2 regions of the Lactobacillus sp. W8172 genome follow, and region 1 is predicted to be linked to the other one. Evidence: predicted binding sites of a transcription regulator. Region 1 holds the regulator's gene; the other holds the start of a gene.

Evidence for each region. Region 1 encodes HrcA, which represses chaperone genes, less so after heat shock. Its sites were predicted from a motif close to TTAGCACTCNNNNNNNNNGAGTGCTAA; they were not measured.
Region 2: the regulator HrcA is predicted to act here: its motif matches at 13,746-13,772, upstream of H3R21_RS04245 (Hsp20/alpha crystallin family protein).

Annotation. Positions count from the first base shown of each region.
Region 1 is NZ_JACFPG010000001.1:198,220-213,736, forward strand. Features, by position in the region: gene rnpM (RNase P modulator RnpM) at 1-108, shown strand, start outside; gene H3R21_RS00930 (ribosomal L7Ae/L30e/S12e/Gadd45 family protein) at 111-422, shown strand; gene infB (translation initiation factor IF-2) at 427-3,087, shown strand; gene H3R21_RS00940 (ribosome-binding factor A) at 3,106-3,468, shown strand; gene truB (tRNA pseudouridine(55) synthase TruB) at 3,512-4,405, shown strand; gene ribF (riboflavin biosynthesis protein RibF) at 4,426-5,358, shown strand; gene hrcA (heat-inducible transcriptional repressor HrcA) at 5,495-6,544, shown strand; gene grpE (nucleotide exchange factor GrpE) at 6,557-7,138, shown strand; gene dnaK (molecular chaperone DnaK) at 7,157-9,007, shown strand; gene dnaJ (molecular chaperone DnaJ) at 9,086-10,225, shown strand; gene lepA (translation elongation factor 4) at 10,366-12,204, shown strand; gene recJ (single-stranded-DNA-specific exonuclease RecJ) at 12,373-14,655, shown strand; gene H3R21_RS00985 (adenine phosphoribosyltransferase) at 14,745-15,272, shown strand.
Region 2 is NZ_JACFPG010000002.1:131,067-146,583, forward strand. Features, by position in the region: gene purR (pur operon repressor) at 1-270, opposite strand, end outside; gene H3R21_RS04175 (Veg family protein) at 395-640, opposite strand; gene rsmA (16S rRNA (adenine(1518)-N(6)/adenine(1519)-N(6))-dimethyltransferase RsmA) at 723-1,613, opposite strand; gene rnmV (ribonuclease M5) at 1,606-2,178, opposite strand; gene H3R21_RS04190 (TatD family hydrolase) at 2,165-2,932, opposite strand; gene metG (methionine--tRNA ligase) at 2,932-4,908, opposite strand; gene mgtA (magnesium-translocating P-type ATPase) at 5,021-7,711, opposite strand; M-box (ykoK) riboswitch at 7,798-7,962, opposite strand; gene H3R21_RS04205 (TPM domain-containing protein) at 8,025-8,681, opposite strand; gene H3R21_RS04210 (deaminase) at 8,611-9,090, opposite strand; gene trpS (tryptophan--tRNA ligase) at 9,096-10,115, opposite strand; gene H3R21_RS04220 (SOS response-associated peptidase family protein) at 10,212-10,817, shown strand; tRNA gene H3R21_RS04225 (tRNA-Gly) at 10,912-10,982, shown strand; gene H3R21_RS04230 (CPBP family intramembrane glutamic endopeptidase) at 11,040-11,702, opposite strand; gene H3R21_RS04235 (nucleotidyltransferase) at 11,811-13,127, opposite strand; gene greA (transcription elongation factor GreA) at 13,204-13,665, opposite strand; gene H3R21_RS04245 (Hsp20/alpha crystallin family protein) at 13,890-14,312, shown strand; gene H3R21_RS04250 (C1 family peptidase) at 14,458-15,517, shown strand, end outside.

The DNA of each region.
Region 1 (15,517 bases):
TTATTAGATAAAAGCTTAGGTACAAAAGTACCTGAGTCCTTTTACGAAGAACTCTTTTCTTATGTTGATCATCAAAAAGCAAGAAAAGAATTGTTTGGTGATAAATAAATTTGCAAAATAGAACAAAAGCATTAAATTTACTTGGGCTATGTGAGCGAGCTGGAAAAATGGTTTCTGGTGTAGATATCGTTCTTGCTTCACTAAAGTCGCAAAAAGTAAAAGTAGTTATTTTGGCTAATGACAGTCATGCAGACACCTGCGGAAAAGTCACTAGAGTTGCTAAGCAAAATGACGTAACAGTAATAGATGATTTTAGCAGCGATGAAATATCACATGCGGTAGGCAAAAACCGAAAAGTATTGGGAATTACTGATACAGGTTTTGGTAAAGCACTAATACAAAAAATACATAAAGGAGTGTGATTTGATGACTAAGAAAAGAATTTATGAAATTGCAAAAGATTTAGGCATCGATAATAAAGACGTGGTCAAAAAGGCGAAAGACCTTGGCTTTGATGTAAAAAATCATATGTCATCACTAGAAGATTCTCAGGTGAATCAATTGAAGGGTAGTTTTAGCAACCCCGCTCCCGCTAAAAAGCAAGAGAAGCAAGCCAATAAAAAGAGCAGTAAAATCAAAATTTCTGTCACTTCAATTCGTAAAAACGAAAAGAACCACGAAGAAACCAAAAATACTAATGGCCCTCGACGTAGCAATAATCGTAAAGCGAATAACCGTAGTCAACAAAATCAAGACCGTTCTAAGCAAGCTACTAATCAGAATCACGCGCAAAAAGTTACCAAACCAGCTGCTCAAGATTTGCTAAAACAGTTGAAACAAAAGCAAAGAGTTGAACAAAGTTCATTAAACAAGCAGACAGAAAAAGCGCGCGAGTCATATCATAAAGATATAAATAAGCCTGATAGTACAAAAGAAGAAAAGAAATCAACTGAAAAAACAGAATCTACTGTTTCAAAAGTAACTAAGGTGGAGAAAACAACGTCTACAGTAACTGGTCCAAAAATCATTAAACCATCACCAGCCAGATTGAAGCAAAATCAAGAAACTTCTTCTAACCAAGTTAGAAAAATTGACAATGCTGCAGCTCCTGAACCTGCTAAAGATGAAAAAAGACGCGGTAACGGTCATAATTCCCGCAACGCAGGAAAACCAGGACGTAAGGGTAAAAATCAGTCATTTGGCAATAACAGCAATGGTTTCTCAAAACGTCAAGAGAAGCGCAAGAATAAAAATAAAAAACATCAGGTTGAGCAAGTGCCTAAAAAGCAGCCAACTCAAAGAAAAGAGCGTCCATTACCAGAGACTCTTGTATACGAAGTAGGAATGAATGCCCAAGACTTAGGTAAAATTTTACACCGTGAACCTGCTGAAATTGTTAAGAAATTGTTCATGCTTGGTGTGATGACCAACCAAAATCAATCATTAGATAAAGATGCAATTGAATTAATTGCTGCAGAATATGGTATCGATGCTGAAGAGAAGGTACATGAAGACATAGCTGATATCGACAACCTTTATAGTAAGCGGATGGAAGCATCTAAGGAGTCGAAACATCAACACAAACGTCCACCAGTTGTCACAATCATGGGTCACGTTGATCATGGTAAGACAACTTTACTTGACCGTTTGCGTCATACTCATGTTACTGATCATGAAGCAGGTGGTATCACGCAGAAGATTGGTGCATATCAAGTCAGAATCGATAACCAACCAATCACATTCTTGGATACCCCAGGACACGCTGCATTCTCAAACATGCGTGAACGTGGTGCTGAAGTAACTGATATTGTTATCTTAGTTGTTGCTGCAGACGATGGTGTAATGCCACAAACTATTGAGGCCATTGACCATGCTAAAAGTGCTAAGGTTCCTATTATTGTAGCCATTAATAAAATGGATGCTCCAGGTGCAAATCCACAACACGTTACTGAACAGTTAATGAAATATAATTTAATTCCTGAAGATTATGGTGGCGACACAATTTTCGTCAATATTTCTGCTAAAACTGGTGAAAATGTTGATGAATTGTTGCAGATGATTTTATTACAGGCTGATATGATGGAATTAAAGGCTGACTCCACACAAATGGCAATTGGTACTGTAATTGAAGCACGTTTATCTCGTGGTCGTGGTCCTGTAGCCGATGTTCTTGTTCAACAAGGAACTTTGCGTACAGGTGATCCAATTGTTGTCGGTAACCGCTTTGGTCGTGTCCGTGTAATGACAAATGACCGTGGTCGTCAAGTAGAAAAAGCAACGCCGTCAATGCCAGTTGAAATCACTGGATTGAACGATGTTCCTGAATCAGCTGATAAGCTTGTTGTCTTTGAAGATGAAAAGACTGCTCGTAGTGTTGGTGAACAGAGAGCACAACAGGCATTGCAACAATCACGTGAAAACGTTCAACATGTTACTCTTGACAACTTGTTTGATACGATGAAGAAAGAGAACATGAAGGAAGTTGACGTCGTTTTGAAGGCCGATGTTCAAGGTTCAGCAGAAGCATTACAACAATCACTTGAAAAGATTGAAGTTGAAGGCGTTCGCGTTAATATTATTCACGCTGGTGTAGGTGCTGTTAATGAATCAGACGTTACACTTGCTGGAGCTTCTAACGCATTTATCATTGGGTTCAATGTTCGTCCAACGGCAACTGCCAAATCACAGGCCGAAGCTGATGGTGTTGATATTCGTTTGTACAGTATTATCTATAAAGCAATTGATGATGTTAAGGCCGCTATGCAGGGTATGCTTGAACCAACATACGAAGACAAGGTTGTTGGTAATCTAACTGTTCGTGAAACTTGGAAGGTTTCAAAGGTTGGTACAATTGCCGGTGCATTTGTTGATTCAGGTTACGTTTCTCGTGATGCTGATGTCAACTTAATACGTGATGGCGTGGTTATTTACTCAGGTAAAGTGGCTTCTCTGAAACGCTTTAAAGATGATGCCAAAATTGTTAAGCAAGGATTTGATTGTGGTTTAACCATAGAAGGCTACAATGATATTAAAGTAGGCGATGAACTTGAAGCCGTTGAGCAACAAGAGGTAAAGCCTAACAACTAGTTTAACTAGGAGGAAAACATGAAACACAGAGTAGGTCGTGTTGAAGGAGAAATCCTCCGTGAATTAACTAAAATTTTGCGGAAAAATATTCGTGATCCGCGTGTAAGTGATGTTACAATTACAGCAGTTGAATGCACTAATGATCTATCATATGCAACTATTTATTACAGTATTCTTTCTGAAAGTGTTAAAAAGGAAGAGGAAGCTGCAGCTGGTTTAGAAAAGGCAAAAGGGATGATGAGACACCTGTTAGGACAAGTGTTGACAGTCTATAAAGTTCCTGAGCTGATTTTTAAACGCGATAATTCAGTTAAATATGGTAGTAAAATTGACCGTTTGATTGCTGAAGTAAAGAAGCAAGATGAGGATCGCAATAATTAATTAAGAAGCGCTTGCGAGCGCTTTTTTTATGGAATAGGAAAATATGATAAACGGAATTTTAGTAATCGACAAAGATAAAGGCATGACAAGTGCTGATGTTGTCTATCATTTGCGAAAAGCATTACATATCAGAAAAATTGGTCATGCTGGTACACTAGATCCAGATGTGACAGGTGTACTGCCAATTGCAATTGGCCAAGCTACTAAGCTAATTGAATTAATGCACACACAGAATAAAAAGTATGAAGGCACAGGAATTATTGGTTATGCGACTGATAGTTATGATGTAAGTGGGACAGTTTTAGAAAGTGAAAAAATCACAGCCCCAATTTCAAAGGAAGCTATCCAACAAGCAATGCAAAGCTTTGTGGGAGAAATTGAACAGGTTCCGCCAATTTATTCCGCTGTTCGAGTTAATGGTAAGCATTTATATGAATATGCCCGTGCCGGTATTGAAGTAGAGCGACCAAGGCGGCAGGTGCAAGTTTATCAATATGATATTAAAAATGATCCAACCTTTGATAAGGAAAAAGGTGAGGAAAGTTTTGACTTTCAGATTGAATGTAGTAAGGGCACTTATGTCAGGTCTCTGGTCAACGATCTTAAAACTGAATTGAATGTTCCTGCAGTTATGGAATCATTGAGAAGAACTGCTAGTTCAGGTTTTGACTTAAGTCAAGCAGTTAAACTGGATGAAGTAATTAATGCACCTGGAAAAATTACCGATTTTATTCAACCAATTGATGCTTTTTTCAAGGATTATGAGTATATTAACTTGAATGATCAACAATGGCCTAAAGTTAAAAATGGTAATGCAATAGTTTTGAAAACGAATGCAAAAAAAGTTGCGTTAAGGTACAATAATAGCATTAAAGCAATATACGAAAAGGATGACCATATGTATCATCCGTTTTTAATGCTATTACAAAACCAATAAGATGAAATGAAGGCTTTATTGTGCAAATTATCCATTTAACTTATCCAATTAAGGAGAATATTTTTCCTACTAAGATTGTGCTTGCTTTGGGCTTTTTTGATGGCGTACATCGTGGTCATCAACATTTAATTAGAACTGCCAGAGAAAAAGCAACTGAGAAAAAGCTTCCTCTTGCAGTGATGACATTTGACCTTCATCCAAAATCAGTTTATCAAGGAGCAGATGTTAGCTATATCGACAGCCTAGAAGAAAAAGCATACAAAATGGAAAAATTAAATGTCGATTATCTTTTGGTAATGCATTTTAGTGATGCTTTTTGTAAGTTAAGTGCTCAGCAATTTATTGATGAAATTATTGTGAAACTTGAAACAGATACAGTCGTTGCTGGATTTGATTATACCTATGGTCCAAAAGACGTAGCAAATATGGAAAATTTTCCTAAGTTTGCTAAAGGCAGATTCGATATCGTCAATGTGCCACAGCAGTCATATGGTGGACAAAAAATTGGTTCTACTGAAATAAAAAAAGCCATTGTTAATGGTGACATAGAACTAGCTAATGAACTTCTTGGCTTTCCATATATGATGTCTGGTAAAATTGGTCATGGTTTGCGCAACGGGCATAAACTAGGTTTTCCAACTGCTAATTTGGTTTGGCAAGATAATAAGGTTATTCCAAAAATTGGTGTTTATGCCACAAAAACAAAGATTGATGGGCATTGGCATGATTCAATGACTAGTGTTGGATATAATGTAACGATCAGCGATGGAAAAAAAGTTTTAATTGAATCAAATTTATTTGGCTTTGATGAAGAAGCCTATGGCAAAAAAATGGCTATCAAATGGTACAAGTATACACGTGGTGAGATTAAATTTGCTAATTTGGATGATTTGAAGAAACAAATGGAAGCAGACGAGACCGAAATAAAGGCTTATTTTGCTCAGCAAAGTTAATTTTAGGTAAACAGTAATTCAAGTTAAAATTAATTGCGAAAAAATTAGCACTCAACTTGACATTCTGCTAAAAGCTAGTATCATAATAATTGTTAGCACCAAAAAAGTATGAGTGCTAAAAGTGAGGGCGATATTTATGTTGACCGAACGTCAAGAATTAATTTTAAAAACAATTATTAATGATTTTACTCAGACGCATGATCCTGTTGGCTCAAAAACAGTGATGAATCAGTTACCGATGAAAGTCTCAAGTGCGACAATTCGAAATGAAATGGCTGCGCTTGAAGATAAGGGTCTTCTTGAAAAAACACATCTTTCAAGTGGACGAATTCCGTCGATGGACGGTTATCGGTACTATTTAGACAACTTGCTTGAGCCACTTAAGATACCATCCTCTGTTTACAAGAGAATTGTTAGTCAACTTGATCAACCATTTCATCAAGTTAATGAAATTGTTCAAGAAGCAGCAAAGATTTTATCTGATTTGACTAATTACACAGCTTTTGCAGAAGGGCCAGAAAATAATGATATCACAATAACTGGTTTTAGAATTGTCTCTTTAATTAATAGACAAGTGATGGCAATTTTAGTTACTAGTGATGGTGATGTTCACAACCAAGTTTATAACTTGCCACGTAACATCAGTGGTGATGAAATTGAAAAAGCAGTTCGAATGATTAACGATGAGTTAATTGGTAAAACGCTAAATGAGGTTACATCATCTTTGCTTAATCGAACTTTGGGTAAGAAGCTTGCTAATTCTCATGCAAGTGACTTACTTGAGTTGGTTGAAGACGTCATTAAAGATGCTACAAGTGAGCAAATGTATGTTGATGGTCAGATTAATTTACTTAATAATACTTCTTTGGATGATGTCTCAAGTTTACGCTCTGTTTATGAGTTAATTGATCACAATGATTTGATTTCAGATATGGTTGATCAATGTATGAACTCAGACAGTGGTAGGTATCCAATTCGTGTTAGTTTGGGTTCAGATTTGCCAAGTGATTTACTTAAGGACTATAGCCTGCTCACTGCGGAATATAGTGTTGGTTCACATGGTAAAGGCGTAATTGCTTTACTTGGTCCTAACAATATGCCATATTCGCAAGTAATTGGTCTTTTGGAATATTTTAGAAATGAACTTGCTAAGAAACTACTTGAGTATTATGGTAGATTCAAATAAAGGAGGTTAGCCGTGAGTAAAGAAAAATATGCTAGTGAAAAAGATCTAAACAAAGATCAAACTAAAGCTGAAGAAAAAAAGTCTGATACAAAGGCTAATACTACAGATAAAAGTAAGAAACCTGAGACTTCAAAAAAGCTTGAAACAGAATTAGCAAAAATAAAAGAAGAACAAAAAGAACTAGAAGACAAGTACCTTCGTAGTCAAGCGGAAATGCAGAATATGCAGAACCGCTACAACAATGAACGTGCTCAATTGATTAAGTATGAGTCACAATCCTTAGCTAAAGATATTTTACCAGCAATGGATAACTTAGAAAGAGCATTGGAAACTAAGGTAGATGATGAGGCGTCGCGTCAACTTAAAAAGGGTGTTCAAATGACCTTGGATGCGCTTGTTAAAGCCATGAAGGATCATGGAATTAGCGAGATTGATGCTGAAAAAGCACAGTTTGATCCGAACTTACATCAAGCAGTTCAGACTGTTGCAGCTGAATCCGATGATCAAAAAGATCATGTCGTTCAGGTTCTACAAAAGGGATATTTATATAAAGATCGCACATTAAGACCAGCAATGGTTGTTGTTGCTCAATAATTGAAAGGATGATTATTAATGTCAAAAGTTATCGGTATTGACTTAGGAACTACTAACTCAGCAGTTGCAGTTCTTGAAGGAAAAGAACCTAAGATTATTACTAACCCAGAAGGTAACCGTACTACTCCATCTGTTGTTGCTTTTAAAGATGGTGAAATTCAAGTTGGTGAAGTTGCTAAGAGACAAGCAATCACCAACCCAAACACAATTTCATCAATCAAGCGTCACATGGGTGAAGCTGACTACAAAGTTAAAATTGGTGATAAAGCTTATACCCCTCAAGAAATTTCAGCAATGATTTTGCAATACATTAAGAAGTTTTCTGAAGACTACTTAGGTGAAAAGGTTACTGAAGCTGTTATTACAGTTCCTGCATACTTCAATGATGCACAACGTCAAGCAACTAAGGATGCTGGTAAAATTGCTGGTTTAGATGTTAAGAGAATCATCAACGAGCCTACTGCTTCTTCACTTGCTTATGGTCTTGATAAAGATGCAGAAGATGAAAAAGTTTTAGTATACGACCTCGGTGGTGGTACTTTCGATGTTTCAGTTTTGCAATTAGGTGATGGCGTCTTCCAAGTATTGTCAACAAACGGTGATACTAACCTTGGTGGTGACGACTTTGATAACAAGATTATCGATTGGCTAGTTCAAAACTTTAAGGATGAAAATGGTGTTGATCTTTCTAAAGATAAGATGGCTTTGCAGCGTCTAAAGGATGCTGCTGAAAAGGCTAAGAAAGACTTATCTGGAGTATCTTCAACTCACATCTCACTTCCATTCATCTCAGCAGGCGAATCAGGTCCACTTCACCTTGAAACAGATTTAACTCGTGCTAAATTTGATGAATTAACTGCTGATTTGGTTGACCGTACAAAGATTCCATTTGATAATGCATTAAAGGATGCAGATTTAACTGTAAATGACATTGACAAAGTTATCTTAAATGGTGGTTCAACTCGTATTCCAGCTGTTCAAGAAGCGGTAAAGAGATGGGCTGGCAAAGCCCCTGATCACTCAATTAACCCTGATGAAGCTGTTGCCTTAGGTGCCGCAATTCAAGGTGGTGTCATTTCAGGTGACGTTAAGGATGTTGTTTTACTTGATGTTACTCCACTTTCACTTGGTATTGAAACCATGGGTGGTGTCTTCACTAAGTTGATCGAAAAGAACACAACTATCCCAACTTCAAAGAGTCAAATCTTCTCAACAGCTGCTGATAATCAACCAGCCGTAGATGTTCATGTTTTACAAGGTGAACGTCCAATGGCTGCAGATGACAAGACTTTAGGTCGTTTTGAATTAACAGATATTCCTGCGGCTCCTCGTGGTGTTCCTCAAATTCAAGTTACTTTCGATATCGACAAGAACGGTATCGTTAACGTATCTGCTAAGGATATGGGTACTGGTAAGGAACAAAAGATTACTATCAAGAGTTCATCTGGTTTGTCTGATGAAGAAATTCAAAAGATGCAAAAAGAAGCTGAAGAGCATGCTGAAGAAGACAAGAAGAAGAAAGAAGAAGTTGATCTTCGTAACGAAGTTGACCAATTAATCTTCTCAACTGAAAAGACTTTGGATGATGTTAAGGATAAAGTATCTGAAGAAGATACCAAGAAAGTCAAAGATGCTCTTGAAGCTTTAAAGAAAGCTCAAAAAGATAACAACTTGGACGAAATGAAGACCAAGAAGGATGAATTATCTAAGGTTGCTCAAGACTTGGCTGTTAAGCTTTACCAAGCTAATGGTGGTGCTCAAGGTGCTGAAGGCCAAGCTGGTCCTCAAAACCCTGGTTCACAAGATGGCAATTCAACAGGTGGTTCTGCTGACGAAGGTGAATTTCATAAAGTAGACCCAGACAAGTAAAGGGTTTATAATTAAATAAATTAGAAAAGAACTGCCGCAATAGTAGTTCTTTTCTTTTGTAAAGTAAGGAGCTTTTAGATGGCACAAGAAGATTATTATGACGTGCTAGGTGTTAGTCGTGATGCCAGTGATAAAGAAATCAACTCTGCTTACCGTAAATTAGCTAAAAAGTATCACCCTGATATAAACCATGAGCCAGGTGCTGAAGAAAAGTATAAGAAAATTAATGAAGCTTATGAAGTTCTTCATGACCAACAAAAGCGTGCACAGTATGACCAATTTGGTTCTGCTGGTGTAAATGGTCAAGGTGGCTTTGGCGGTGGAGCAGGTCAGGGCTATGGTGACTTCAGTGGTTTTGGTGACTTTAGCGATATTTTCGGTGATATCTTTGGTAATGGTGCGCGTCAGCAACACGTTGATCCAACTGCACCTACTAGGGGCGAAGATTTAGATTATACTTTAACCATTGATTTTATGGATGCAATTACTGGTAAGAAGACTCAGGTTTCATATACTCGTAGCGAAACCTGTTCAACCTGTCAGGGTAGTGGCGCTGAAAAAGGAACACATCCAACAACATGTGACAAGTGTCAAGGAACTGGTTATATGACCATTACGCAACAGTCTTTAGTTGGTGTTGTACGAAGACAGACAACGTGTGACAAGTGTCATGGCCGTGGTGTAATTATTGAGCATCCATGTCAGACATGTCATGGTAATGGTGTTGTTGATGGCAAGAATACGATTGAAGTTAATATTCCTGCAGGCATTGATAACGGCCAACAATTGCGCTATGAAGGTCAAGGTGAAGCTGGTAAAAATGGTGGACCTTACGGGGACCTATACATCAGTTATCGAATTAAGCCTTCAAAAGAATTTGAACGTAGTGGTAACACAATTTATACAACAGTACCGATTTCATTTGCACAAGCTACTTTGGGTGATGAAATTAACGTTAAAACCGTCCATGGTGAAAAGAAGTTGAAGATTCCTGCTGGTACTCAGCCAAATAAGAAGTTCACTATACATGGTGAAGGTGTACCATACTTACGTGGTAACGGTAATGGTGACCAAGTAACCACGGTTCTGGTTCAAATTCCTAAGTCAATTAATGAAAAACAAAGAGAAGCACTGGTTGAATTTGTCAAAGCCGGCGGAGGATCAATTACCCCACAGGAGAAGGGTTTCTTTGAACGCTTAAAAGATAAATTACAATAAACTATCAAAGCAATGAGTTTAATAACTTGTTGCTTTTTTGTTTAAGCGGGATTAAAAGATTAGCTGAGATGACAATTAAAAGTTTTATCCCTTTTAGCGAATTTGCTATAATAGGAAAGATAGAGTAAAGGGTGCAATTTATGGATATTAAAAAATTACAAGATTATCAAGAACACATTCGCAATTTTTCTATTGTGGCACATATTGATCACGGAAAATCAACAATTGCTGATCGAATTTTAGAGCTGACTGATACAGTTTCAGAGCGACAATTAAAAAATCAAATGCTGGATGACATGCCACTTGAGCGTCAACGTGGTATTACCATCAAAATGAACTCTGTAGAAATTAAGTATCATGCAAAAAATGGTGAAGACTATATTTTCCACTTAATTGATACACCAGGTCACGTCGATTTCTCTTATGAGGTTTCGCGTTCTTTGGCCGCCTGTGAAGGAGCACTGTTGGTTGTAGATGCTTCTCAGGGTGTTCAAGCACAGACTTTAGCTAATACATATTTAGCAATTGATGATGATTTAGAAATTTTGCCAGTAATCAATAAAATTGACTTACCTTCCGCAAATCCAGAGCAGGCTAAGGAAGAGATCACTGAAATGCTAGGTCTAGACGCTTCGGACGCTGCCGAGGTTTCTGGTAAGACTGGACAGGGAATTGACGAATTACTCGAACGGATCGTAAAGGATATTCCTGCTCCGTCAGGTGATTTAGAGGCTCCTCTTAAAGCGTTAATTTTTGACTCAAAGTACGATGATTATCGCGGCGTAGTTCTTTCCGTTAGAATAGAAGAGGGAACAGTAAAACCTGGCGATCAGATTAAGATTATGAATACCAACCAAGAGTATGAAGTTACTGAAGTTGGTGTCTCAAGTCCTCATCCAGTTAAAAAAGATTTATTGATTGCTGGTGATGTTGGTTACTTAACGGCTAATATTAAATCTGTTCGAGAGACACGAGTGGGTGATACGATTACTTCAGCTGAACACCCCACTGCAGAACCTCTTCCTGGCTATCGTCAAATACCACCAATGGTATACTCTGGTATGTATCCAGTTGACAATGCTAAATATGACGACTTAAAAGAAGCTCTCCAAAAGCTGCAGTTAAATGATGCTGCATTGGAATTTGAACCAGAAACTTCAACTGCTTTGGGATTTGGATTTAGATGTGGTTTTCTTGGCTTACTACACATGGATGTGGTTCAAGAACGGTTAGAACAAGAATTTGATTTGGATTTAATTATGACCGCGCCTTCGGTTGATTATCATGCAATTATGAATGATGGTTCAACCAAAGTAATTGATAATCCAGCCGATTTGCCATCAGCAGGAGAATATAAGGAAGTTCAAGAACCTTATGTTAAGGCTGAAGTAATGGTTCCAAACGATTTTGTCGGACCAGTAATGGAACTTTGTCAACGTAAGCGTGGCGAATTTGTCACAATGGATTATCTTGATAAATACCGTGTCAATGTGATTTACAATATGCCACTTGCTGAAATAATCTATGACTTCTTTGACGATTTGAAATCTTCGACTAAAGGTTATGCATCACTTGATTATGAAATTACGGGATATCGTGCAACTGATTTAGTTAAAATAGATATTTTGCTTAATAAGCAGGTAATTGATGCATTGAGTTTTATTGCGCATAGGGATGAGGCACAAGATCGTGCACGTCAAATGACCTCTATGCTTAAGAAGCTGATTCCGCGGCAAAACTTTGAAGTTGATATTCAAGGAGCAATTGGTGCAAAAATCATTTCACGTGCTACAATTAAGCCTTATCGAAAAGACGTTACCTGGAAAATTCACACGGGTGACCCAGACCGTCGTGCTAAGTTATTAGATAAGCAAAAACGTGGCAAGAAACGAATGAAAGCCGTTGGTCGTGTAGAGGTACCACAAGATGCTTTCATGGCTGTCTTACGAATGAATGATGACGATTTAAACTCTAAATAATAAATTGTTTAACAAAATAAGCAAGGCTGCGACTCTATTATCTGATGGATATTAATCCTTATGTATTTTTAGAATATAATCAGATAATGGTGTCGCAGTTTTAATCTGGTATTTTTATCAAGCAGATAAAGATAAGTGTAAATAGAAAAAGGCTTAATTAATTTAATGATAGATTGGAAACAGCGCACAGGAGAAGAGCTAGCTCCTGAACTAGTTGAAAAATACCAACTTGGCAATACTGAGGCAAAATTATTTTCTTTACGTGGTATTAACACTGATGAAAAACTGAATTTTTGGTTTAATGCAACAGAAGAAGATTTAGCAGATCCCAGCTTAATGCGCGACTTGGATAAAGCAGTTGCAAGAATCAATGATGCAATTGACAAAGGGGAGAAAATAACAATCTATGGTGACTACGATGCAGATGGCATTACTGCAACCAGTATTATGATGGAAACCCTGGCTATCTTAGGTGCAGATGTTCATTTTTTCATTCCTAATCGTTTTCGTGATGGTTATGGTCCCAATATGGCAGCTTATGAAAAAATTGTTGCAGACGGAACCAATTTAATCATTACTGTAGATAACGGGATAACAGGGGTTGAAGAGGTAGCTTACGCTAAGTCCAAGGGGGTCGATACTATTATTACTGACCACCACAAAATTCAAGAAGATGTACCGGATAGCTATGCAATTGTGCATTGTGATTTTTCTGGACAAGATTATCCCTTTGACGACTATTGTGGTGCCGGTGTAGCTTATACAATCTGTCGGCAATTAATGCAAGATCCAATGCCAGAACTATTGGAACTTGCAATGATTGGAACAATTGGTGATATGGTAAAAGTTTCTGGTGAGGGTCATATCATCGTAAAAAGAGGACTCCAGCAGCTTAATCAAACTGAGCGCCCTGGATTACGCGCTTTAATTAAAAATTCTGGCTTGAATTTTGGTCAAATCAACGAAACAGATATCGGCTTTAATATTGCTCCACGACTTAATGCAGTTGGAAGACTGGCTGATGCAAGCTTAGCCGTAGAATTATTACTGAGTGAAGATGAAGAAGAGGCCCAAGAAATTGCAGACCGGGTTGAGAAGCTCAACGATGAACGTAAAGAACTAACGGTTGAGGTTTATCAAAATTGTTTGGAGCAAATTAAAGCGAAGGGCTGGCAATCCAAAGGAACACTAGTAATTTATAATCCTGAATTCCATGAGGGTGTTTTGGGCCTTGTCGCAAACAAGGTTGCTGAGCAGGTGCATAAACCAACAATCGTTTTAACTAAAAATGATGATGGAATTGTTAAGGGATCTGGACGTTCTATTGCAGGTTTCAATCTATTTGATGCTCTCGATCCACTTAAAAAGGATCTATTCTTAAAGTTTGGTGGCCATGATTTTGCCTGTGGTCTTTCTATGGAAGAGAGTAAAATTGAGGCGCTAAGAAAAGCACTTGAAGATAGTTATCATGGCGTTCATGAGCAAATTGTAAAGCCATATGATATGGAATTGCCTTTTGAAGAGCTTACGATTGATTTAATTGATAAAATCAATCAAGTCGGTCCATTTGGAACGGATAATCCGCAACCCATTTTCTGCATATCTCAACCACAAATTAGTGGCTGCTTTTATATGGGCAAAGAGAAAAATCACATTAAAGTAACGGTAACTAAAGGAAATGGAAAACTTGAGGTTGTTGGCTTTAACAAAAAATATCTGACAAAAGTTCTGTTGCCATACATTGATCAGATGTTTATTCAACTCGGTAAGAACACTTTTCGTAATCAAGTTAAGCTGCAAGGCATTATGGAAGGGATGATCTTTGCTGCGCCTAAACTGGCTGTTCCTGCTCCAGTAGTTGATTTAAGGCAAGAAAAATATGTCATGGGTTTTGCTGACCGCTACATGTTATTCGATAAGAAAAACAAATTTGCAGCAATGAATAATTTCGACCTGGATGAAACCAAAATTACTTTAGCCAGTGAATATGATGAAGATGAAGATGGAGAAGTGGTCGTTTTACTTGATGCTCCTCATAATCAGAATGAGTTAGATTTTGCACTTAGCAATAACTTTGAGCAACTGTACTTGCGCTTTTTAATGGATCAGCTACCTGTAAAGAATATTCCAGATAATAATGCATTTGAGAGTGTTTTACGCTATGTTTATTCCCATCCTGGACTAAGTGCAGAAGATTACCGTCAGGTAGGGCCATTTCTCAATCTAGACTATAATAGTATTCTATTCATCCTTCGGGTACTTTTTGAACTTAATTTCGTTGAAATGAAGCAAGGAAAAATTGTAGGCGTTAAAAATCCGGCTAAGGTGCCTTTGACTGCTTCTAAATATTACAATGGTATTAGCTCACAGCTAAGTTTTATCAAGCAACTTCGACAAATGCCAAGCAGTCAATTGCTAATGTACGTGAATAAGCAATTAAAACAGCATTAATACAGATGCGCAAATATGCAAAAAATGGTAGAATGAGTGTGTAAAACAGCTTAAGTTATAAGATTGTATTTTTGGAGGTCTTTCTTCTTTTGGCAAACGATTTTAAAGAACACATTGCAAGTGTTAATAATTTCCCTAATGAAGGTATTGTATTTCGCGACATTACCCCGATTTTACAAGATGGAAAATTATTTCGAGAGGCCACTCATGAGTTGGCTGAGTATGCTAAAAATAAGGGTGCTGACGTCATTGTTGGCCCTGAGGCGCGAGGATTTATCGTTGGTTGTCCAGTTGCAACTGAATTAGGTATTGGCTTTGTTCCAGCCAGGAAGCCGCATAAATTACCTAGGGATGTTGAACGTGCTTCTTATGATTTGGAATACGGTTCAAATAGTTTAGAGATGCATAAAGATGCCCTTAAGCCAGGGCAAAAAGTGGTGATTTGTGACGACTTGCTAGCGACTGCAGGAACACTAACTGCTTGCAAGCAGTTAATTGAAAACCTAGGAGCTGAACTAGTTGGCGCTGCTTTCTATATTGAATTACCTGATTTGCATGGTAGAGAAAAGTTACCTGATTTGGATGTCTTTTCATTAGTTCAATATCACGGTGCTTAAAAAATAAAAAGATTGCACTTTCATAAGTACAATCTTTTTTTGTACTCTTTTTAGAGCAAGATTTTTAACATCAATGAAAAAGCAAACTATACTAAATATGTCTGAATGAAAAAGTGCTAGCAAGGAAAATGCCATGATCTTTTCATTTGATTTAGGTTGTCAAAATGTTGTTAAAAAAAGAATTAGCCAGCAAAAATAATTCCTAAATGAAAATCATTTTAAGTTCCAAAAAAAGTGTTCAATTT
Region 2 (15,517 bases), on a different contig from region 1:
CTCAATTCTTGCAGCTAAATCAGTTAAATAATTTTGCGCATGTTTTTTACCCCAAAAAGGAACGTAACGGACACCTCCTGAAGCACCCGCAACAGTTTCTAAGATACCATCCTGATTATTAGCTAAAGTATGTTTTAAAATTGCCAAATCTTCTGAAATAGATGACTTAGCAGCTCCATAACGTTTAGCAAAAAATGGTAATGGTATCAAGTCATGTGGGCGTTCCATTAAATATTTAGTCATATCAACTAATCTCTCTGAACGTTTCATAAAATCCCCTCTCTAATGTTTGTCTTTTGCCTGCTTCTACTATACACTGAACGACAAAAAAAGACACTAACATTTTACAAAATGTTAATGCCAAAAAGTATGATCTTTTTATTTTTAATCTAGCTTATTCAGCCGCATCATCAAATTTTAATGTGATATTTTTGGTTAACAAATCCGTGTAGCTATATGAAACATGTTCAAAGTTATTTTGGTCCTGATCCAAATCAACAACGAAAACAGCTGGGAATGTTTCCTTCAAGACCCCGCGTCTTTTGGTAACTTTCTTACGTCCTGCTCTTGCAACCACAGTCAAAGAATCACCCAAATGTGAATCTAATTTCTGCTTAATAGTAGTAATAGATGTTGGCACTGTTAACAACTCCTTTGGAGCTCTATTTTACTACAATATTATCATTTTTTCAATTCTTTTTAAGTGCTAGCCCAGAAGCTTTTCATGATTTTTGCGGTGAAATCGCGGCTGCAATCTGGATGAACTGCTTGATTGTGAGCTGTTCCGGTCTAATACGTGGATCCACTCCTAAAGAATCTATCAACTGCTTTCGTTGATCAGGATCTGGTACTAAATTCTTTAAATTATTATTTAAAGTTTTACGCCTTTGACTGAAACACATTTTCACTACCCAATTAAAGTGTTTCGGATCACCAACATCCATCTGTTCTGTCAAAGGAGTCAAAACAACTACACTTGAGTCAACCTTAGGGCGCGGAATAAATGAACTGCTTTTTACGTTTAGCGCAAGTTTGACTGTCATTTGCGTTTGAACCGCGATTGTCAAAGGACCATAAGCTTTACTATTTGGCTGAGCGTCTAGCCGCTCGGCAACTTCTTCTTGCATCATTAAAGTTAAACTAGTGAAATTTAAGTTTGCTTGATTCAAAAAGAAAATAATTGGAGTTGTAATATAGTATGGTAAATTGGCTACAACCTTAATTGGTTTATTTACATCAAGAAAATCTTCAAAATCTGCCGGAAAGTCTGCCTTTAAAATGTCCTTCATCATTAATTTAAAGCGGTCATCAAGTCGGACGCCATCTATTTTAGCAGGGAGTTCATTATATAAAATTTCTGGTAAACTCTCATCAACTTCGTAGGCAAAGACCTTTGCACCTGCAAGCAAGAGCTGCTCCGTTAACGAACCAATCCCTGGTCCAATTTCAATCACCTGATTACCAGGTTGAATTCCAGCTGCCTGAACAATCCCCTTAATTGCATCTAGATCAACTAAAAAGTTTTGTCCTAGGTTCTTCTTCGCCTTAACAAAGTAGCGATTAATAATTGCTTGAGTCCGAACCGCGGAACCAATTGGAATTTCGTTATTCATTTTTTGCCTCCTTAACGGCCTGCTCAAGTTGCTTAAGCGTAATACCAAATGTGCATAACCGGTTGTAAAACTGCTTTGCGTTGCCATAGCCGATACGCAAGCTAATTCCTACTTGCTCACGTAATTTACCCGAATTGGGTCCGCTTGATAAACCCAGTTTTTGGTAAGCTTGCTTGCTAATATCACTAGAAGGAGCCTGCTGTTCATGTAAGTCGCTCAAAGCCCTAACAAGTGCCTGCTTTGAGGCATGCTCAACTCCCAGTGAATTGCCCTTTCCTTTTTTATGAGGATCGCCTTCTTTGCGTGTAATAAAGGCCTGCTTAGCACTAGGGACCGCCTCAGTAACTAATCTGCGGATTCTCTCACCATTAAGATCTGGGTCGGTTAAGACAATTATTTCACGTTTCTTTGATAATTCTTTTAACTCAGTCAAGACCACCGGTGGCACATCAGAGCCATTGGTTTCAATTGTTTCGATGCCAGGAAAAAACTGTTTTAGGCGAATTGTATCATCTTTACCTTCTACCACTACAACGGCATTAAATTGTTTTTTAGTTAAGACCATATACCCTCATCGTATTTTCATAAGTTGCCTTGGCAACTTCTTCTAACGGAATGTCTTTCAATTCAGCAATTGCTCTTGCAACGTAATAAACATTGCCAGGTTCATTTTGCTTACCGCGATATGGCTTAGGTGTTAAAAATGGTGCATCCGTTTCAACTAATAACCGGTCCATTGGTGTCTTCTTTGCGGCCTCATGAACCTCCGTTGCTTTGGTGAAAGAAACAACACCAGAATATGAAAAGCAGACGTTTAAATCTAAAAACTTTTCAAGCCAAGAAACATCACCGTTAAAACTATGCAAAACTGCCCCGTATTCTAGATTACTGTTCTTCAAAATGTCATAACAATCTGCAAAGGCATCCCTTGTGTGAATGTCTACGGGCATTTTCAATTCATGTGCAACCTCAATCTGGCGTGCAAATACTTCGCGCTGCTGTTCACGCGGAGATTCATCCCAGTAATAATCAAGGCCGATTTCTCCAACTGCAACAACACCAGGTATTTGCAGTTGTTCAATTAACTCATCTTCAGCCTTTTGGTCGTAATCTTTAGCAACATCAGGACAGTACCCGACCATTGCATAAACCTGCTCAAAACGTTGACTAAGTTCAATTGCGCCCCGATTAAACTCTGGATCTTGACCAACACAAATCATCTTATTAACACCCAATTGGCGTGCGCGATCAAGATAAAATTCTTCTTTACCCTGGAAAGGCCCATCTTGCAAGTGCGTATGATTATCAATTAATTCCATTAACCTAATTCGGCCCCAATTTCATGTTCGTCGCCAACAATTGCTAACTTAACTGTGCCACCTTTTTCACTTGATAAAAGCATTCCTTGACTTAATTGACCAAGCATTTTACGTGGTTTCAGGTTAGTAACTGCCAAAACTTTTTTATCCAGTAATTCACTAGCATTTGGATAATACTTCCGAATACCACTCAGGATTTGACGTTCATCACCATTACCAAAATCAAGTTGGAATTTTAATAGTTTACTTGATCCCTGGACAGGCTCAACCGAAAGAATCTTTCCAACCCTAATTTTGACCTTATCAAAATCATCAATTGAGATTTCTTTATCTTTTACTTGCTCACTGCGGCTTTCCTTTTTTGGTTTTGCCTTAGCCATTTCATCCTTAATGTACTTAATTTCGTCTTCTGGTTTCAAACGTGGATAAATTGGCTTAGGATCACTGATAACTTTGACATTCCAAGCAAAATCGCCAAAACCAAGTTGCTTTTGCTCAGAATTATCCCAATCAAGTCCCAATTGTCTAAACATTTCAACGGGAGTTCTAGTCATAATTGGTGCAATCAATAAGGCAATAGTTCTTAAACTTTCAGCTAAGTTGGACATTACTCGCGACAAGTCCTCTTTTTTACCTTCCTTATTTAATTCCCAAGGAGTAGTTTCATCAATGTATTTATTTGCGCGGCTAACTAGTTTCCAAATATCTTCAATTGCTTGGGTAAAGTAAAGTTTATCCATATCTTTTTGATAATTAGCAATTGCTTCAGCGGCAACGCTAGCAAGATCTTGGCCGAACTCATCTTGATCTTTAGCAACTGGAGCCACTTCACCAGTTTGATATTGGTTAATCATTGAAACTGTCCGGTTAAGCAAGTTGCCTAAATCATTTGCTAAATCGTAGTTAACACGTTCAACAAAGTCTTCTGGTGTAAAGACTCCGTCAGAACCAAATGGCAATGCACGCATTAAGTAGTAACGTAAAGCATCTACACCATAGCGATTTATGATGGATTCAGGATAAACTGCATTACCCTTAGATTTGGACATTTTACCGTCCTTCATTAGTACCCAACCGTGACCAATAACGTGCTTAGGTAACGGTAAGTCTAGTGCCATCAACATAATTGGCCAGTAAATTGTGTGGAAACGAACAATTTCCTTACCTACTAAGTGGACATCTGCAGGCCAGTATTTCTTAAAGAGCAAGTCATCATCTGAACCATAACCTAGTGCAGTAATATAGTTAGACAATGCATCAATCCACACGTAAACAACGTGCTTAGGATCACTTGGCACTGGAATTCCCCAGGAGACGGTAGTCCGAGTAACTGATAAATCTTCAAGACCAGGTTTAATGAAGTTATTAACCATTTCTTTTTCACGAGAATGAGGCAAAATAAATTCAGGATGATCTTGGTAGTATTGGTAAAGTCGATCAGCATACTTACTCATCTTAAAGAAGTAGGATGGTTCCTTAACTAGTCGAACCTCATGACCTGATGGTGCCTTACCACCAATCACATTGCCTTCATCGTCCTTATAAACTTCTGCAAGTTGGGATTCAGTGAAATATTCTTCGTCTTCAACTGAATACCAGCCAGTGTATTCGCCAAGATAGATATCACCTTGTTTTAATAGTTGCTCAAAAATTTTCTGGACACCCTTAACGTGCTCTTCATCGGTAGTTCTAATAAACTTATCGTATGAAATATCTAGGCTCTTCCATAGCTTTTTGTATGTTACAACCATGTTATCAACAAACTCTTGTGGCTTAATTCCTTGCTTTTCTGCTTTTTGTTCAATCTTTAAGCCGTGTTCGTCAGTACCAGTTAAAAAGAAAGTGTCATAGCCTTGGCTACGCTTGTAACGCGCCATTACATCGGCAGCAATTGTTGTGTATGCATTACCAATGGTTAAGCGGCCGGACGGATAGTAAATTGGGGTTGTAATATAAAAAGTTTTTTTATCAGCCATATTCTGTTCTCCTTAAGATTCGTTTAATTTCATTATATTATACTACATCAATAAAAAAGAGAATTCCTCACGGAGTTCCCTTTTTTAAGATATATTATAAAGATTTACCTATTTAAATTAAGAATTTTTCATCTTTCATGTAGAAGTGTTTTACAATCATCGTCAACAAGATATAGAGAACTAAAATCACTAAAACAATCCAGATAAAGGAAATTGGCATTGGTCCAAAGCCTAGTTTTTGTGCAAGGAAGGAAAATGGAATCAATGTTCCAATTACCCCTGCGCCAAAAGTAGACAAAGTAACGCTTGGCGATGCGTGCTGGCCAATAAATGGTAAGCGTGGATCACGCAAAGCATGAATAACCATTTCTTGTGTCCAAAGTGATTCAATAAACCAGCCAGTGTGGAACAATGCGATAAACGCTGCCTGTTTAGCTGGCCCAATTGCAGTAAAGCTGCCACCAACTAAATGTGGACAAATGACGAAGTACAGCAGTGCAAACGTCAAAATATCAAAAACGGATGAAGTTGGTCCGAAGTAGAACATGAATTTTGGCAGCTTTTTCGTTGACCACGTACGCGGCTCGCGCAAGAATTCATCAGACATATCATCAAACGGCAGCGATAGACAGCTAGTTCCATACAGTAAATCTAGTGCTAACAGTTGTAATGGCAACATTGGTAAGAATGGTAAAAATGAAGAGGCAACCATAATCGACAAGATATTACCAAAGTTGGATGATAAGGTAATCTTAATATACTTCATAGTGTTACCAAAGACCTTACGCCCAATTCTAACGCCTGTTTCTAGTACGTTCAGATCTTTGTGTAATAAGATAATGTCAGCTGATTCCTTAGCAATATCAACTGCTGTATCAACTGAGATTGAAACGTCTGCGGCTTTCATTGCAGGGGCATCGTTGATTCCATCCCCCATGTAGCCAACCGTGTGACCGTTGTCTTTCAATAAGTTTATAATGTTGGTTTTGTCTTCTGGAGATAACTTAACAAAAATATTGCACTCTTCCACCATTTTTGCCAGTTCTTCTGGACTCTTGCCTTCTAAGTCTGCACCAGAATAGACGGTGTCAACGTTCAAGCCAACTTGTAGTCCAACTGTTCTGGTAACAGCTTCATTATCGCCCGTTAGAATTTTAACGGTAATTCCATCATCCTTGAGTCGTGCAAGGGCAGCCTTAGCACTTTCCTTTGGTGGATCAAGAAAGGCAAGGAAGCCGCATAGAATCAAATCACTCTCATCTTTAACAGAGAATTCACCAACGGGTGCTGGATTACGCTTGTATGCCATCATGATAACCCGCAAACCGTCATCGTTCATATCATTGACTTTGTCCATTACCTTTTTCTTGCGTTCATCAGTGAGTGGCAAAATCTGTCCGTCAACCTCAATCTTAGTCGAAACAGCCATCATTTCCTCGGATGCACCCTTAGTTACCAAAAGGTGTTCACCGTGCTCACGGTCAGAATTTTCCACAACCACGCTCATTCTTCTTCTAGAAAAGTCGAACGGAATTTCGTCAATTTTGTTGTAGTCACGTTGAATTTCATTAATGTCTAGTTCATCACCGGCAGCTTCAATAATTGCCTTATCAATCAAGTTTTTCATTCCTGTCTGATAGTATGAATTCAGGTAGCCTAACTCCAAAATATGTTGGTTTTCGTGCAGGTTGAGGTCATAGTGACGCTCTAAAACCACTTTATCTTGAGTTAATGTACCGGTCTTATCAGTACACAGAATATCAGCTGAGCCAAAGTTCTGGATCGAGTTCATCTTCTTAACAATCGTGCCTTTTTTAGACATTTCGATTGAACCCTTAACCAAATTGGTTGTAACAATTACCGGTAACATTTCCGGTGTTAAGCCAACAGCAGTTGCAATTGAAAAGATTAATGCACTAACCCAGTCACCCTTTGTTAAGCCGTTAATAATGAAAACAAGTGGTGCAATAATTGCCGTCATGATAATCAACAGCTTAGAAACATTTTTGATGCCGACATCAAAAGCTGTGTTTTTGACATCATTGTGTGAAATATCGTGGGCTAACTTACCAAACATGGTCCGTTCACCGGTGGCAAAAACCACGCCTAGTCCGGAACCAGAAACAATTGTGGTCCCTTCGTAAAGAACATTAGGGTAGTCGAGGTAATCTCGATCGGCACCAATTTTTGGTTTCTTAGTCGCAATCTTTTCTACTGGATTCGATTCACCGTTTAGTGAACTGGATGAACAGAACAAGTCTTTACTATTTAAAAGACGCATATCTGCAGGAACCATGTCGCCTGCAGCCAGTCTGATGATATCGCCAACGACCACTTCGCTGGTATCAATTTCTTGGTCCTTACCGTCTCTGATAATGTCTGTTGTTACAGAAACCATCTTGAGCAGCGAATCGACTGCGTTTGATGACCTAACATTTTGAATAAAACTAGTTACTCCAGAAATAAATACCATGATTAACATGATTAAAACGGTAGTTAAGTCTTTTTCACCTGCTGGTACAAAAATATAATCTGTACATAGTGACAAAGCAGCTAAAACTAATATTACCAGTGTAAACGGTGTAATAAAGGCTTCTACCAAAAAGCGCAATTTTGAATTGTGTTGGGTGGACTCAATTGTATTTGCGCCATACTCCTCACGATTTTTTTCTGCTTGCTCAGTGGATAAGCCTTCACTACTTGCATGTAATCTAGCTAAAGTTTCAGACCTGCTTTCTTTGGCAATTGCCTTCACCAGTTCTAAATCCTTGTTGCTGGTTGCCTCATTTGGTTTTCTCAGCATCATTCTCACTCCTTTTTTCAAAGAACTCAAACAAACTAAAAAGGGGCCGCCTACATACCGCTGGCGACCCCTTTAAAACAAGGTATCATTAATACTCGTCGTTCAGTTTTAACACTACGTGACGTAAGCTTAGAGCTAGCTATCTGGTTGCCGCCTTATGTCGACGGAAACTATTTGACTCGTTGGCATCTCTGGATGTTTCCGGGCGATAGCATATGTTCACGTAGGAGTCTCACCTAACAGTTTATTTGTTGCTATTTAATTTTCATATTGAGTGTAATATATCAAACTGCGCTAAGTCAAGTTATTTAATTTATTTCTTTAGTTGCATATTAGTTTTGAAGAAATATAATAACCCACCGATTACGAGTACTAATGCCAAGGCAATCGGTAATGCCAGACGGCGCGGATGCGTGAGCTGCGTACGTTCATCATTTGATAAATCATATTTATCTAGTGCATATTGGTAACGCTGATCAATTGTTGTGGCGCAAGCCCTAAAAACAAACCGCAGACCCTTATTAAACTCTTTTTTATTGTTGCTACGAAGCTGATCAGATTGTGATCGAATAATGTTGCCCCTAATGTCAGCAGTAAAGGCACTATGCAAATCCTTGCTGGAATAGATCTGAACATTTTTCTTTTTGTCCTTATAACCCACAACAATAAAAACAGTACGCTTATATTTGCTTAGTTTCTTAGGTGTTAAATGATCAACCCGGTTGACCGTTTTCACAATAATTTTAGGTTGCTCACTAGTTTGTAAATAGCGGTTGTTTTTCTCCTTAATTAACTTGCTAGTTTCTTTTTCTACCAAATTACAGTTATCGTGTAAATCTGGATTTGAAAAAGCGGTCGTTGTCAGAAAAAGACTGATTAATGCAATAACTGCTACTAGCTTAGTTTTCAGCATCTTCCAATTTACGTGCCAATTGCTCCACGTAATTTCGGTCGATTTTAATTTGCTCATAAGGAACCCCACAATCTTTAAACAGTGCAATTGTTAACGGACTGTCGTGATAGTCAAAATAATAATTAATCTTCTTAACTCCAGCTTGAACCAGCGCCTTGGCACAATTATAGCATGGAAAATGCGTGACATAGATCTCCGTACCATCAGTTGAAACACCATTACGGGCACACTGAATAAGCGAGTTCATTTCGGAGTGAATGGTGCGGACGCAGTGCCCATCGACCAGCTGGTGGCCAGCATCATCGCAGTGTGGTTCATTCGTAACAGAGCCATTATAGCCCGTACCAATTATCCGGTTATCCTTAACCAGAACACTACCAACAAGCGCACGATCACAGGTGGAACGTTGGGCAATCACCAACGCCTGCATCATAAAATATTGCTTCCAAGGAATCCGATCACGCATCTTTTTTACCTCTTAAAATAGTTCAGACCAATTGCATCCCTTACCTCACTTAAGGTTTGATTTGCAACCTGGTTGGCTTTTTCCGAGCCTTCGATTAGCATTTCATAAACTTCATCTTGCTTTTGTTCATATTCTGCTCTGCGCTGGCGAATTGGTGCCAATTCGTTTTCAAGCACTTCGTTTAAGTAGCGCTTAATTTTGACGTCACCCAAGCCGCCTTTTTGGTAATCTTCCTTTAATTGCGCTACCTTATTCTTATCAGGATCGAAAATGTCGAGGTAAGTGAAAACAGTGTTGCCTTCAACCTTGCCTGGATCTTCAACATGAATGTGATTAGGGTCAGTGTACATTGACATGACCTTTTTCTGAACAGTTTCAGAATCATCTGATAGATAAATCGCATTACCTAAAGATTTTGACATTTTGGCGTTACCATCAAGTCCTGGTAAACGACCCTGACCTTTTTCAGGAAAGTAACCTTCTGGTTCAACCAAAACATTGCAGTCATAAACGCGGTTAAAGGTGCGAACAATTTCACGTGCCTGCTCAAGCATTGGCTCTTGGTCATCACCAACTGGCACTAGTGTTGCCTTGAACGCCGTAATATCGGCTGCCTGCGAAACTGGGTAGTTCAGAAAGCCAACCGGAATGGAATCATTAAAGTTCTTTTGCTTAATTTCAGCCTTAACTGTTGGATTACGCTCCAAGCGACCCACAGTCACAAGATCCATATAATATGCTGTCAATTCAAATAGAGCAGAAATTTGGGATTGCACAAAAATAGTTGATTTTTCAGGGTCAATGCCAACAGCCAAATAATCCAATGCAACTTGAATGAGACTATTACGGATTTTTTCGGGATCGCGGGCATTATCAGTTAATGCTTGTGTATCAGCAATCATGATATAAGGCTGATACTCCCCTGAATTTTGTAGCATTACCCGATTTTTTAAGGAACCGATGTAATGTCCAACGTGGAGCTTTCCGGTTGGACGGTCACCCGTCAAAATAACTTTTTTAGCCATGGTTTTTACCTTTCTGAAAACTTAAAATTTGTTTTAATGTAATAATTATAGTTAATTCTACCAAAAATCAAGCAATGATTAAACATGGAGGATAAAATGTGCAATCAATTTCAGCTGCCTACCTTAGCAGATATTAAAAAATACTTAGCAAATGACTTAAACCTACCATTAATTGAACCCGATAAGAACTTACCACAAAATCAGGCAGTTTTTCCAAAAGGGGCCGCTTCAGTGTTGCTATACCAAAATGATCAGCTTCAACTCCAGGCAAAAATTTGGGGTTACCCTAGTCCATTTGACCACCAAAAGGTGCTTTTTAACGCGCGCGTTGAACGGTTTTTTGAGCAAAAGAAGTCAATGTGGGATTCTTCCTTTGCTAAATATCGGTGCATCATTATTGCCAGCCAGTTTTTTGAATCCAGTCGTGAAACTTATGTTGCTTCTAACAACCATGAATATCATGAGCGCTATTATTTCCAAACTGCCAATGAACCATTAACGTTGATTGCAGGCATCTATCAAAAAGACCATTTTTCAATGGTTACCACACAACCGTCAGCAGAATATGCCAAAGTGCACGATCGGATGCCGCTAGTGATCAAACCTAGCGAATTGCGTCAGTGGCTCTTTCAGGACTTTTCATCCCTAGTTGATCGTAGTCACTTTCAGTTTACAAGTGCCAAGCTTCCTCAACGGCAGTAAGTATCTTTTTAAAATAACCTCAACTTCTTCATAAGCTAATTACCAAATCTGTGCTTGGTTTCAAAAAAGAAACATGGTAAACTATTTGAGTAATGCGGGTATAGTTTAATGGTAGAACGTTAGCTTCCCAAGCTGAAGATGCGGGTTCGATTCACGCTATCCGCTTAACAAGAAAAAGGCAACGATTAATCATCGTTGCCTTTTTGTTTTATGCTATTTTGCTTAAGTCATAATAATTAGAATTACGCTATTTAGGACCGCCAAGTAGATTGGCATCCAAATTGTCTGGGTATGCAGATACGACCATGCAAATATTGCGCCAAAAAGCGCATTAACTAGCAAAAGCGCAATTGAATCTTGCCAGTTTAGCAAACTAAACAAAACGCCTGAAACAATAATACCCAAAACTGCTGTCATTACTGTGTTTTTGCGAAAAGCGTAATTGAACAAGAACCCAGTAATCAAGAATTCCTGTAAAACTGGTATAACCACACCCAACGCCAATAAGAGAAACCAATAGGCTAAAGTCGATTCATGATGCAAATAAGCAATCTGAAAATGATACATTTTTAATTTTCCAGTTGATTGCAACCACGAAACAAAAATGCGTAAAACTGTTATAACAATTGTTGAAGCAATAATTAAGCCAAAGTTATTAAGCCAGGAACCAGAATAGCTTCTATCGAAAAAGCGTTGCTCACGATTAAACCGGTAAATGAAAAATAGCAACACCATCAAAGAAATGGTTATAAACAAAATCAAATCCCAGATGTGAATTGGTGAATTCATCGTAACCAGTTTGAACGCGCCGGCAACCATCAAATAACCAATTAAATAGAAAATATAGCGTATTAGGTTACCCTGTCTTGATGCTGGTGTATTCACTATCAATTACCCCTATCTCTTTGTGTACCCTACAAATTCCATATTATAGCAAAAAAAGACTACTTTATGAAACACCAGCACCATTTTTCAATTAAGAAAGACTAAGCACTAGTCGTAAGCATTACCGCCATTATGGCCACCAACTAAGCTACTACGCTTAATTGCGGTTGCACCATGAAGCAGGCTTGACGCCTTGACTAAGCTTGTAAAACCATATTTTTGTCTTATTTGATCAACTGTTTGATCAATTTTTTTCTTTTTAATCTGTTGACTTGGTTGCACAAAAAAGGTTAATTGTTGGTAATTATCGGGATGCAAGTCGCCACAACTCACGCCTAAGGCACGAACCCTTTCTCCATGCCAGTTTTTGCGAAAAAGGGCAAGCACTTCTGCTGCAATTGCATCATTATCATTAGTTGGACAAACTTTTTGCTGAACGTTAAAGCCTTTCCGTTTGCCCTTAAGCCGATATTTTGAAAAGTTCACCATTAAGCTAATGCATCCCGTCTGCACTCTATGTGATCTAATCCGAGCTGCCACTTGTTCACTAATTTCACGCAAGACAATCTCTATTTCACGCTGATCAGTATAATCTCTGGTCAAAATTTGCGAATTGCCATAGTTTTTCATTTTGGGAAAATAACGTTCTCTAATAATGCTTCGGTCAACACCCCAACTCATTGCAAATAACTGCTCGCCCATTACGCCAAACTCTTTTTTTAGAATTGCAGGATCTGAATGTGCTAGTTCATACATATTATTAATGTTAAGCCGGCGCAAATGCTTTGCTGTGCGTTTGCCAATGCCACAGACTTCTTCCATGTCTTTAATCTGCCAGATAGTATCTGGAACATCAATGTAGTGCCAATAGTCAATCATTGAGTGACGATGCTTAGCTGAGATATCCATTGATAATTTAGCCAATAAGGGATTTTCCCCTATTCCACATGTGGTATAGAAACCAAGTTTATTTTTTATCTCAAGCTGTATCTTACGTGCAACTAAATATGGATCATCGCCAAATAGATGCCACGATTTTGTCATGTCAATCATGCTTTCATCAATGGAATAGGGATGAATATCTTCATCAGCCGCAAATTGACGAAAGATTTCAAGTATCTGCGTACTGCGCTTAATATATAAGTTCATATGCGGAGGCACCAAAATTAAGTCAGGTGCCTCTTTTTTGTTAGGAACATCACGAACCCGCATTACATTATTTAGACCATATTTTGCCTTAGCTAAGGGCGAAGCAGCCATGATTAAGCCAGAACCGTAACTTTCCTCATCTTGCTGATGAGACGCAACTGCCAATACCGCCTTCATTGGATTAAGACCTAATTCAATTGCTTCGCAGCTAGCAAAAAACGATTTATTATCAATCATAAACACTACATTATGAGGTTCATAACGATAATCATACATTTTTCACCACTTCCACTCCGAACTCTTGTTTGTATTATAAATTATACAAACAAGAGTTTGGTTAAGCAAGAATTTTTTATTCGACTGCAAGAATTGTCACTTGGTATTCACCCGCAGGGGCTGCCACATTTACTACTGCGCCAGCTTCTTTTTTATTTATCGCCTGGCCCAAAGGTGAGTCAAAGGAAATTTTGCCTTCGGCAATATCAGCTTCCATTCGTCCAACGATCTGATACTTTTCTGTTTCTTCATCATCATCAAAACGAAGCGTTACTGTTTTACCTAAATCAACTTTGCCATCATCGTTCTTTTCAATTACTTCAGCATACTTCAATTGCTTTTCAAGGTAGCGCAAACGACTTTGCAGGTGCCCCAAGTCTCTCTTAGCCTCTGTATACTCGGTATTTTCCGATAAATCACCAAGTGATCGGGCCTCCTGCAAAATTTTGATTCGTCTTGGTCGGTCCTTTTTTAAACGAGCAATTTCCTCTTCAATTTTTTGGTAGCCTGTTGGCGTCATTTTCTGATAATAAACCAAAGTTTTATCTCCTTTTTTACTTTTTTATAAAAATTTTCCACAAGTTTTTTCCTTGATATATCAGCATTTTCCTTCGATTTTTAGCACTCGACGAAGAAAAGTGCTAAAAATTGTTCACTTTTCGAATAATGGTACTATAATATTAATTGTAAGGAAGAAATGAAAGTCTTCACTTACATATTTAACTAAATTGAAAACAAAAAATTGAAAGGAAGTTTTAAATTATGGCAAATGATATGATGAATCGTCGTAATGACTTATTTGATGCAATGAATGATTGGTTTGATCTTCCTAGAAAGTTTTTTGACGATACTAATGTTGCCAAATTAATGCAATCAGATGTAATTGAAAACGATAAAGAATATGTGATTAAAGTTGATATGCCAGGAATGGATAAGAGCAATATTAATCTAAGCTACAATAATGGTATTTTAAGCGTTTCAGGCTCAAGAAAATCATTTAAAGATATGTCCAAGGACAACAGCCTTATTCATCGTGAAAGAATCGATGGTCACATTTCTCGTAGCTTTAGATTACCAAATGTAGTTGCAAGTGAGATCAGTGCAAAGTATGATAATGGTGTATTGACTATTACTTTACCAAAACAAAGTTCTGATCAAAGTGATAATTCAATTCAAATTGATTAGCTTATTTATATTTTAATTGCAAGAAGTTCTAGATAAGTTGCCAATACAAATAATTCTCTAAAGTGGGTTCAGCTATTGAACCCACTTTTCTTTTAGATTAGAATAGAAAGTAATTTAAAATTAGATTAAAAAAGGAGAATTATCTATGGGACATCAAGTTACTGTCCAAGAACTAGAAAAGTTTACGGACAATTTTAATCAAAACCCTAAAAATCAAGTAGTTGCACGTGCAACCCAAAAAAGTGGTGTGTTAGCTGCTGCTTACAATGAACGTGTACAAGGTGAACTAACTCGTGTTTTCTCTACAGAATTAGACACAGAAAATGTTACTAATCAGCGTCAATCTGGTCGTTGCTGGGAATTCGCCACATTAAATATTTTGCGCCACAACTTTGGTAAAAAGCATAACTGTAAGAATTTTACTTTCTCACAAAGTTATAACTTCTTCTGGGACAAAATCGAGCGTGCAAACATTTTTTATGACAACATCTTGGATACAGCAGACAAGCCCCTCAACTCACGGACAGTTAGAGCTATTTTAGAAGGGGCCGGTCAAGATGGCGGTCATTTCCACATGGGGGCTGCTTTGATTGAAAAATATGGTGTTGTACCTTCCTATGCAATGCCGGAAAGTTTCAACGCTAATAATACCAGTGCCTTGGGTAAGGCTTTGGGTGACAAGTTGAAGAAAGACGCTTTGGTTTTGCGTAAATTAAAGCAAGAAGGAAAAGACGAAGAAGTCGAAAAAGCACGTGAACAATTTTTAGGCGAAGTTTACCAAATGACAGCAATTGCCGTTGGTGAACCACCAAAGAAATTCGATTTGGAATATCGTGATGACGATAAGAAATATCACTTAGATAAAGACTTAACTCCACTCGAATTTTTGCACAAGTACATGGGCGATGTTGACTTTGATGACTACGTTGTATTAACAAATGCACCTGATCATGAATACAACAAGCTCTACGGCTTACCATTCGCTGACAACGTTGAAGGTGTCTGCCGAATCAAGTTCCTAAACTTGCCGATGGAGTTTTTGGAAACTTACGCAGTTAACCAATTAAAAGACGGTGAAGCTGTTTGGTTTGGTAATGATGTTGGTATACAAAGTGACCGTAAGGCAGGTTACCTTGATAACAATCTATACAAATTCAACGAGTTGTTTGGCGTTAATTTAACAATGTCTAAGGCTGACAGATTGC